One region of the Acidovorax sp. 69 genome, then DNA from elsewhere that is predicted to be linked to it. Evidence: predicted binding sites of a transcription regulator. Region 1 holds the regulator's gene; each other region holds the start of a gene.

The links. The regulator FNR, encoded in region 1, switches genes on or off when oxygen is low (the NO sensors DNR and NnrR bind a similar motif). The targets are predictions, from matches to a motif close to TTGATNNNNATCAA.
Region 2: a site for FNR is predicted at 1,701-1,714, ahead of CLU85_RS21795 (hemerythrin domain-containing protein). Genes of this name have one in related genera too.
Region 3: a site for FNR is predicted at 1,927-1,940, ahead of CLU85_RS00305 (cation-translocating P-type ATPase). Genes of this name have one in related genera too.

What each region holds. Positions count from the first base shown of each region.
Region 1 is NZ_PGEP01000001.1:3,294,788-3,298,230, forward strand. Features, by position in the region: gene hemN (oxygen-independent coproporphyrinogen III oxidase) at 1-960, opposite strand, end outside; gene fnr (fumarate/nitrate reduction transcriptional regulator Fnr) at 1,151-1,873, shown strand; gene CLU85_RS15075 (hypothetical protein) at 1,941-2,234, opposite strand; gene CLU85_RS15080 (FixH family protein) at 2,295-2,570, opposite strand; gene ccoG (cytochrome c oxidase accessory protein CcoG) at 2,635-3,443, opposite strand, start outside.
Region 2 is NZ_PGEP01000001.1:4,731,420-4,734,862, forward strand. Features, by position in the region: gene CLU85_RS21790 (sensor domain-containing diguanylate cyclase) at 1-962, opposite strand, end outside; gene CLU85_RS21795 (hemerythrin domain-containing protein) at 1,114-1,641, opposite strand; gene CLU85_RS21800 (hypothetical protein) at 1,802-2,383, opposite strand; gene CLU85_RS21805 (CsbD family protein) at 2,495-2,713, opposite strand; gene CLU85_RS21810 (DUF1800 family protein) at 3,142-3,443, shown strand, end outside.
Region 3 is NZ_PGEP01000001.1:61,900-65,342, forward strand. Features, by position in the region: gene CLU85_RS00305 (cation-translocating P-type ATPase) at 1-1,885, opposite strand, end outside; gene CLU85_RS00310 (heavy-metal-associated domain-containing protein) at 2,053-2,256, shown strand; gene cueR (Cu(I)-responsive transcriptional regulator) at 2,353-2,904, shown strand; gene CLU85_RS00320 (class I SAM-dependent DNA methyltransferase) at 3,028-3,443, shown strand, end outside.

The DNA.
Region 1 (3,443 bases):
CGGTTGTGTGCTGTAGCCCTGAAAATTCCGATGCAGGCGCCCCTGCCGCTTGGCCACGGCCAGGGCATCTGAGGGAAGAGCGAAGTGGTCCATGCCCACATACACGTACCCGGCGTCCATGAAAGCATCCAGCGACCGCGAGAGCATGGAAAGCTTGCTTGATGCCGTCGGCAGCTCGGCAGAAATGATGCGCCGTTGGGGCTTGAAACGCTCAGGAAGGTGCGCGTAGGCATACAACGCAATGCGATCTGGCCGCAACTGGACCACCTGCGCCAACGTCCGGTCAAACGACTCGGGGGTCTGGCGCGACAAACCGTAAATCAGGTCCACATTCACTGAGTCGAAACCCAACGAGCGCGCAGACTCCACCAACGCAAACACCTGCTCGGCAGGTTGTATACGGTGTACGGCCTTTTGCACTTCGGCGTCAAAATCCTGCACACCAAAACTAAGTCTGTTAAACCCCAGCTCAGCCAACAGTGCCAACCGATCCGCATTGACGGTGCGAGGATCCACCTCAATGGAGTATTCCCCCCCAGGCGCAAGGGTGAAACTGCGCTTGAGCATGGACATGAGTTCGCGCAGTCCCGCGTCGGACAAAAACGTCGGCGTGCCTCCACCCAGATGCAGCTGACTCACCACCTGCCCAACACCACAGTGCGCAGTGTGCAGATCAATCTCGCGGCTCAGGTAGCGCAAATAGACATCTGCGCGATCGTGGTGCTTGGTAATGATCTTGTTGCAAGCGCAGTAGTAGCACAGCGACTCGCAGAAGGGAATGTGCACATAGATGGACAGCGGAAGCGCTTTGGCCACGGACCCAGAACGGCGTTGCTCCAGCGCCAGAACATAGTCGTCCTGCCCAAACGCCTCGACAAAACGGTCGGCTGTCGGATAGGAGGTATAGCGGGGTCCTGGCACGTCAAAACGGCGCAGGAGATCGGGCGAAACAGCAGTCATGGGGGAATATCCTTGCGTACACCCTGACTGTGCCGTACCCTCTGGATCATGTCCTTGACCTGCATCAAGCGAACGAATGGGCCAACCAGCGACAATTTGATGCATGTCAGTCGCTCAACCGCCCCTTGAGGCTTTGTCGCCGTACCGAACCGGGCGCGATATGCTCGACACCTAAACCTAGCTCACGCCTATGAACCCGCTCACCATCAAAGTCGCCTGCTCCAACTGCAACCTGCGAGAGCTGTGTATGCCCGTAGGCTTGAACGAAGAGCAGTTACAGCGCATCGATGAAGTTGTCGCCGTTCGACGCAAGATCAAGCGCGGCAGCACGTTGTTTCGCAATGGCGAATCCTTCACCTCACTGTACGCCATACGCACCGGTTTTTTCAAGACCTGCGTGGCTACCGAGGATGGGCGCGATCAGGTCACGGGCTTTCAGATGGCGGGTGAAATCATCGGCCTTGACGGCATCGTGAACGACCACCACACCTGCGATGCCGTGGCCTTGGAAGACGCCGAAGTTTGCGTCATGCCATTCGACCGCATCGAAGAGCTGTCCCGCGAAGTCACGGCCTTGCAGCACCATGTGCACAAAATCATGAGCCGCGAAATCGTGCGCGAACATGGTGTCATGCTGCTGCTAGGCAGCATGCGCGCTGAAGAACGTCTCGCGGCGTTTCTGCTGAATCTGGTGCAGCGTCTGCATGCACGCGGGTTCTCCCAGTCTGAATTGGTGCTGCGCATGACCCGCGAGGAAATCGGCAGCTACCTTGGCCTCAAACTCGAAACGGTCAGCCGCACGTTCTCAAAGTTTGTGGAAGAAGGCATTGTGGAAGTCAAGCAGCGCCACGTCCGCATCCTGGACACGGATGCCCTCAAGCGGATCGTGAACAGCCAGCAGGCCTGCCACTGACCTGACCAGCTGCGGCCGCACTGCAGCCAACAGGCTCTAATACACCCAAGGCGCTCGCGTCAGCGCCTCACGAACACGAGGGTGTCTTGCGACAGTCGTCAGGCCGCTCACCGTCAGGCACCGGGCAACGATTGACCTCAAAGGGCGACATCGCCAGCAACGTGGTCAACGCACTGGATGCCAGCGTGATGATCCAGAACGCGAAGAACGCCAGGGTATAAACACCCTGTCTTGAGAGCGCCAAGGGCTGCCCAAACCAATGCAGGTCCTGCGGATCGACCATTGCAAAAACAAGCATCTCCAGCACTCCCGCCATTAAAAAAGCGGGCCATGCTATCCACATTAGGCGTTGCATCCACATATCAGTCCTGACTCCTTGTACGGACTGCCCAACAACGGCAGCGCCGGATGTTCACTGAACTCAGCGCGGCTGGTCTTGCACCGGCGTAGCTGCATGGTTACGGGCCTTCATGGCCGGTGCCAAGCTCTTTTCTGGCGCTTCCAGCGTCTTGTTGATCTCGATGCCTTTGCGGTAGTAATCCTCGGCAATCACCGGATCGGGCCGCGAAACCGCGAGCCATAAGGTCACAAAGCCGGCAACGATCACGATGGCCGGCCCGGCAAGCACCAGCCAGACATGGCCGAACTTCCACCAAGGTGCCGCTGCCGTAGATCCAATGGCTGGGTTTGAAGACATGCGATTTACTCCTCAACAATCTCGATCAACACAAGGCCAAAACGACCTTGCACAAGGATGCCACTCAGCGCGGCACCAAAAACACAGATTTCTCAGTGACATGAGCGGCAGCCCCGACCGCGCCCACATCAAATTGAACGGCATGGGAACCCGGTGTGGCGGATCCATACGGTATTTGCAGCCGCACAGCCACCCAGCGTGACTCGGCAGGTCCAATGTCCACTTCAGCCTCTGAAGACACTTCCAATCCATCCAGACCACGAGCGCTGATACGGTAGCGCTGCTCGCCCTCGGTTGCATTCATGATCTGCAGGCGGTAGATGTTCTCCAACTTGCCTCCGGCCACGATGCGCGAAAGTGCGGCACGATCTCGTACAACGTCCACTTTCAGCGGAGTGCGCGTGACCAGGCTGGCAAGCATGGCCAAGCAGAGCGCCACCAACACCGCGCTATAGATCAGCACACGGGGACGCAACACGCGTCGAAAAATCTGCGACTGCGTCCAGCGCTGGGCCACACCGTTCTGGGTGGAATAGCGAATCAGTCCCTTCGGGTAGTGCATCTTGTCCATGACGGTGTTGCACGCATCCACACAAAGACCACAACCAATGCACTCGTACTGCAAGCCCTTGCGGATATCAATACCCACCGGGCACACCTGGACACACAGCGTGCAGTCGATGCAATCACCCAGGCCCTTGGCCTTGTAATCCACTGTCTTGGTACGCGGACCTCGGGGCTCGCCCCGCTCCACGTCGTAGCTCACGATCAGGGTGTCCTTGTCAAACATGGCACTCTGGAAACGAGCATAGGGGCACATGTACTTGCACACCTGCTCGCGCATGAAACCTGCATTGCCGTAAGTGGCAAAGC
Region 2 (3,443 bases), 1.4 Mb from region 1:
CGCAGCGGGTCAAGGAGGGTCAGCCCCATGCTGACGGCCAGCACCAGCGGGGGTTCGATGCCGGGCAGGGGGTGCTCGGCCAGCGCCGCATGTACGCGCTGTGACACCGCCTGTGCCTGGTCCACCCGGGTGGCGGGCAGCAGGGCCAGAAACTCCTCGCCGCCCCAGCGCCCCAGCACATCGGCCGCGCGGAAAACTTCGCGGCACAGCGTGGCAAACAGCCGCAGCGCCTGGTCGCCCACATGGTGGCCGTACAAGTCGTTCACGCGCTTGAAGTGGTCCAGGTCCATCATCAGCAGGCAAGCGGGCTCGCGGCCCCGCTGCAGCAGCGCCCATTCCTGGCGCAGGCGGTCGGTGAACGAGCGGCGGTTGGCCAACCCGGTCAGCACATCGGTGTGGGCCAGCACGGCCATCTGGTGGCGGGCCTCCTCCAGCTCCACCAGCATCTGGCCCTGGCGGTCGTTGGCACGCTTAAGCTCCAGCAGCCGGATCACCTGGCGCGCAAGGGCGGAGAGCAGCTCCTGCATCCTGGCAGACAGCTCGCGCGGCCGGTGGTCCAGCACACACAGCGTGCCCAGCACATAGCCGTCGGGAGTGACCAGGGGAGCGCCTGCGTAGAACCGCAGCGGGTTCTCCTGGGTCACGATGCCAAAGTGTGCAAACCGCGCGTCTTGCGCCAGATCGGGGACAACAAAAACACCCGATTGCCGGATGGCGTATCGGCACACGGATTGGTCGAGCGGTGTCTCCCGCCCGGGGAGCCCCAGCGCAGACTTGAACCACTGGCGATCACGGTCCACGAAACTGATCAGGGCCACAGGGGCATCACACACGTGGCCAGCAATGTCGGCCAGCTCGTCGTAGGCGGGCTCCATCGGGGTGTCGAGAATGCCGTAGCGCTGCAGTGCCTGCAGGCGCTCGGCGTCGTCGCCCTGGACATCAGAGAAAGCCGTATTGGCCATAGAGCAAAGCGGCCATGCCGCCACCACTTGCCTGGAGACTTGGCAGCATGCCACACAAGCGCAACCTGCGCACGGGTGAAAGCACACTGGCGGCGGGCTCTGCGCATGCCAGGGGCAACAGTCCTTGCAGGGGACGACGGACGGGGGTTCTCTAGGCCACCGCTTCCTGCCGGGCGTCGGCAGTTGCCTCCACGGGCTCCTGGGTGCCATCCGAGCAGGTCGAACCGCCGCAGCCGTGGATCAACGCGCCGGGCAGTGCCTGCGGTGCATGCACCACGCCCGTGACGGGATCGAACCCCACGCGACGCAAGTGCAATGCCAACGCAGCATCCATGCTCTGCGCATGCTGGGGGAACCACAGGGCCAGTTCGCTCGCCATCACCCGCAGCACGGTCAGGTCGCCCTGCTCAGCCCGCACAGCCCCTTCACGCATCACCTGCAACACCACCTTGTGCTGCATGCTGTGGCAATTGCCCGACGCGAAGCGGGTAGAGGCCATCCATAGGTCTTCCTGCCCGAAGTGTTGCTCGGTGTGTTCAATCAGCGCCTGCCATGTGGAGAGCAGTTGCGCATCTGCGGCTCGGTCCACTGCCGCCAGCAGATCTACGAACTCCCGGTGGGTGTCGTCCATCAGGGGCAGATCCAGGTTGAGCGCATCCGACCATTCGAGTTGGGCCATGGGAATCCCTTGTGCATCCAGACAAAACACGAGCTTAGGGTTCCTGCCGCGTGTGCGCTTTGATGCAGGTCATTTTTGTTCGCGGCGAGCGCGTGCTCTACACACCGCAGTGTGTGGAGCACGCATTCCACCGGATACGGCCCGGTGCGAACGGGTCAGATCAACTCTGGCCGTACATGCGTTTGGCGTCGTCCACACATTTGGACTTCAGGTCACCCGACAACGCATCGCAGCGCTCCTTGGCCGCCTTGTAATTGGCCTCATTCTTTTCTGCAGCGGCGTCCTTGCGGGTTTCGGCGACATGGGCCGCCTTCTCCGCGGAGTTGTCCGCAGGCTTGGCCTGCGCTGCGGCAACCTTGGCGTTTTCCTTGGCCTTCACATGTTCGGCCTTGGCGTCCTTCACGCAGACATCCTTGGCATTGCCGGTGAGGTCATCACACTTTTCCTTGGCAACCGCGTAGGCGGCATCAGCGCGGGCGTCAGCCACCTTCTGGCTGGCCTTGGCGCTGGGCTTGTACTGGGCATCCAGATCGGCTTTGGCCACGTTTTCGGTGCCCTTGGCCTCCTTCATGCAGATGTCCTTGGCGTTGGCCTTGAGGGCATCGCATTTTTGTTTGTTCATCTTGTAGTCTGCCGATATACCGTCCTTGGCAGCCTTGTACTCAGGCTGTGTCATGGCGATGGCAGAGGTGGCCAGCAGGCCAGCAGCGACAGAGGCGATGAAGGTGCGTGCAAATTTCATGGGTTTCTCCTCGGGGAAATTGGGGTTGTGAACAGGTGCGTTGTGGCAACCTGGGTACAGGCTCTGGCGGCATGCGGGGTGATGGCCCCGCACCCAGCGCCTGAAAGCAGGTCAATCGTTGAAGCGAAAGTCAGGATGGCGGGCCTGCCATTCCTTGAGTTGCTTTTCGGCTGCGTCACGTGCGATGCCCTGACGTTCTTGCAGCGTCCCCAGAAACTGCTCGCGCTTGCCGTCGATGACGTCGAAGTCGTCGTTGGTGAGCTTGCCCCACTGCTCGATCATCTTGCCCTTGAACTGCTTCCAGTTGCCCTTGATGGTGTCTTCATTCATGGTGTGCATCCTCAAAAAACTTCGCGTCAGCCATCCACTCGGAATGCGTGGAACCTTTGCGTGATGCGATGGGGTTCACTGTAAAAATGATCTGGAGCAGGCGCCGTAGTCCATGCCACGCAGCACACGTCAGCACAGGACTACGGGCGTGACGGACATCGCCGATGAAGTCGCTCCCGCCCTCTGGCGAAGACCAGCGAGGGCTCCATGCAAGGTACAAGGTGTTGCAATGGCCCATCATTCAGGCCGTTGGCGCAGCGGGCATTGCATAGGCGTGTTTCGCTTGGTAACACTTGTGTTTCCAGGCGGGCGTGGCGTGTGATTTAGTCATGACTGTGCTGCCAGCGGCAGACTTTTTGACCACGACCACCATGACACATTCATACGAGGAGACTCTGACAACCGCGGTTGCAGAGGCACCAGAGGGCATGCCCCTTCCCCCCGAACACTCCACCATCGCCAGCAGGGCCCACCCGCCCTTGCTGACCGCGCTGTTTGCGTCCACCGCCCTGGCCGCCTGCGGAGGCGGCGGTGGCGACAGCGCGCCAGGCACGGGGACACCCAGTGCACCTGTGCCATCCACCCCCTCGCTGGGCAACTACGCCCATCCCTCCGCAAGCACGGACAACGAGGCCGCACGCTTTCTGTTGCAGGCACAGTTCTCTGCGTCGACCCCCGAGATTGCCGCGCTACGGTCAACCACCTATGCCAGCTGGCTGGACAGCCAGTT
Region 3 (3,443 bases), 3.2 Mb from region 1:
CGCCCCGGTTGTCGCCCGAGATCATCACGGTGCGAATGCCACGCGCCTTCAGCGCCGCCAGCGCCTCGCGTGCGCCGGGCTTGGGTTCGTCCCCAAAGGCCATCAAGGCCCGCAAGACATGGTGAGCCCCCACGCTCGGCACTAGCGTGTCCTCGCTGCCCCCCAAGGGGGCGTTCGCGGCTTCGGGCGGCCGTGCGCCGCTCAACAACCCTTCGGTCACGCGCTGGGCCACCGCCGACACGGTGGCTCCCTCGTTCTGCAACTGTTGTGCCCGCGCCGCCAGCGCCCCCAGGTCCACCCCCAGCTCCTGCATCCAGCGCAGGCTGCCCACCAGATAGCTCTGGCCATCCACCTCGCCCTCGGTGCCGCGCCCGGGTACGGCGCGCACATCCTGTGCAGTGACCACGCTGATCTGCCGCTCACCCGCAGCCGCCACCACGGCACGCGCCAGCGGATGTTCGCTGCCGCTTTGCACCGCAGCCACCGCAGCCATCACGGCCGCCTCGTCCAGGCCGGGCACCACATCAAACGCAGTCAGGCGGGGCTGTCCCACGGTCAGCGTGCCAGTCTTGTCAAAGGCCACCACATCCACCTTGTGGGCCAGCTCCAGCGCCTGCACATCCTTGATCAAAATGCCGTTTTTCGCAGCCACCCCGGTGCCCGCCATGATGGCAGCGGGTGTCGCCAGCCCCAGCGCACAGGGGCAGGCAATCACCATCACGGCCACGGCGTGGATCAGCGCAGCCTCTATGCCCACGCCCGCCCACAACCAGCCCAACAGCGTCACCACCGCCACCACCAGCACCACCGGCACAAAAATGGCCGATACCTGATCCACCAGCCGCTGGATGGGCGCCTTGGCCGCCTGGGCGTCCTCCACCAGCCGGATGATCTGGGCCAGCACCGTCTCGGCCCCCACGGCCGTCACCGCCATCACGATGCGGCCGTCGCCATTGATCGAGCCACCCGTCAGGGCCGCGCCCACATCACGGGCCACCGGCAGCGGCTCACCGGTCAGCATGGATTCATCCACTTGCGTGTGGCCCTCGTGCACCGTGCCATCCACGGGAATGCGCTCGCCGGGCCGTACCACCAGTTGGTCGCCCACCAGCACCTCAGCCACGGGCACATCCACCTCGCCGTCTTTGCCCAGCAGGTGCACCACATCCGGCCGCAGCGCGTGCAGCGCACGAATGGCCGCCGTGGTTTGCCGCTTGGCGCGCGCCTCCAGCCACTTGCCCAACAACACCAGCGTGACGACCACGGCCGACGCCTCGAAGTACAGATGCGGCACATGGCCCGGATGGTCGGTGGGGGCCGTGAGCCACAGCCACATCGACAAGCCCCAGCCCGCGCTGGTGCCCATGGACACCAGCAAATCCATGTTGCCCGACAGCGCCTTGGCCGCATGCCATCCTGCCTTGTAAAACCGCGCGCCCAGAATGAACTGCACCGGCGTGGCCAGCACAAACTGCACCCAGGCGGGCAGCATCCAGTGCTGGCCGAACAGGTCACCCACCATGGGCAACACCAGCGGCGCCGACAGCAGCAGGCCAATGCCCACGGGCCAAAAGCCCGCCCAGGGCGACAGATCCTCCGGCGCATCCTCCTGCCCCGCCGCTCGCGGCTCGTAGCCCGCGTTGCGCACCGCACGGCGCAGCAGCGCCTCCATGGCGGCGGCATCCGCGCCCACGCTGGTGGCAAAGGCAATGCGCGCAGACTCAGTCGCTAGGTTGACCGAGGCCTCCTGCACACCTGGCACCTTGCGCAGCGCACGCTCCACACGGCCCACACAGCTTGCGCAGGTCATGCCGGAAATACCCAGGTCCAGCGAGTGGGCTGTCTCTGGCGCAGTGATGGGGGTTGGGGTGGTGGTGGTGTTCATGGCGGGGATAGTGATCCTTGACGTGATGGCAAGGTCAAGCATTGATATTGATCAACCCTCACATCATGAGTGCCTTGGAGCCCATTTGACTCTGCCACGATGTCAAGCTTCATCATTCGTTTCGGTCAATACAACGGCCCTCTTGAAAACCAACCCAAGGACACTCGATGACAACCACCACCACATTCCAAGTTCAAGGCATGACTTGCGGCCACTGCGAACGCGCCGTCACCCAGGCCGTGCAACAGATCGACCCCAACGCCCAGGTGCGCATCGACCGCGCCAGTGGCAAGGTGGACGTGGACAGCACCGCACCGCGCGAGGACTTGGCCGCCGCCATCGCCGAAGAAGGCTACACCGTCGCGGCTTGATGCGGGTATGCATTCAAAAATCTCAACCCGTTCACGCTGAGCCCGTCGAAGCGCCGCGCGAGGCTGCGACAAGCTCAGCCCGAACGGTTGTGATGGATGAACGCGAACAGACACTGCCCCCACCATGACCACGCCAACGCCCCAGCACGTACGCACCCCGCCCCCACACCTGGCAAACCAGCAGTGCCCCGCGCCGTCTCCTGGCCCGTGCCCATCGGCATCGCCGCCCAGCGCGCGGGCATCTCGGCGCGCATGGTGCGGCACTACGAATCGCTGGGCCTTGTCAAAGGCGTGGGCCGCACCGACAGCGGTTACCGCCAGTACACCGAGGCCGATGTGCACGCCCTGCAATTCATCCGCCGCAGCCGCGACCTCGGTTTTTCGATGGAAGAAATCGCCGACCTGCTGGGCCTGTGGCACGACCGCAGCCGCGCCAGCAGCCAGGTCAAACGCATCGCGCAGCAGCACATCGACGACCTGAGCGAACGCATCGCTTCCATGCAGGCCATGCAGCGCACGCTGCAAACCCTGGTGTCCTGCTGCCAGGGCAATGACCGGCCGGACTGCCCCATCCTGGACGACCTGGCGGCGGGACATGGTGAACCGGGCAGCAGCAGCCCAAAAAGGAAAACGCTACCAAATAAATAGCTGCCAGCGCTTATCCAAAAAGCGCTAGATGCCAAAAATACCAGGAACTTTCGCAACCCGACCCCCGGCGGCGCCCCATGGCAGACTCTCAGGCTCCCTTACAGCCCCCTACAGACTGCCCCCATGCTCACCGGTGACCTGCGCAACAAAGTCGATCAAGTCTGGAACGCCTTCTGGTCCGGCGGCATCGCCAACCCCATTGAAGTCATCGAGCAGATCACCTACCTGCTCTTTCTGCGCGCGCTCGACAGCGACCAGACCCGCGAAGACAACAAGGCCCTGCGCCTAAAGACCCAGCCGGTGCACCTCATCCCCACCGGCCAGGACGCGCAAGGCCGCCCGCACGACGACATGCGCTGGTCCCGCTTCAAGAACATGGCGCCCGCCGACATGTTCGACGTGCTCAGCAACCAGGTCTTCCCCTTCCTGCGCGGCCTGCAAATGTCGGGCGGCCCTGCGGCAGAGACCGCCTTCGCCCGCCACATGCGCGATGCGCGTTTCACCATCCCCACGCCTGGCCTGCTCGCCAAGGTGGTCGA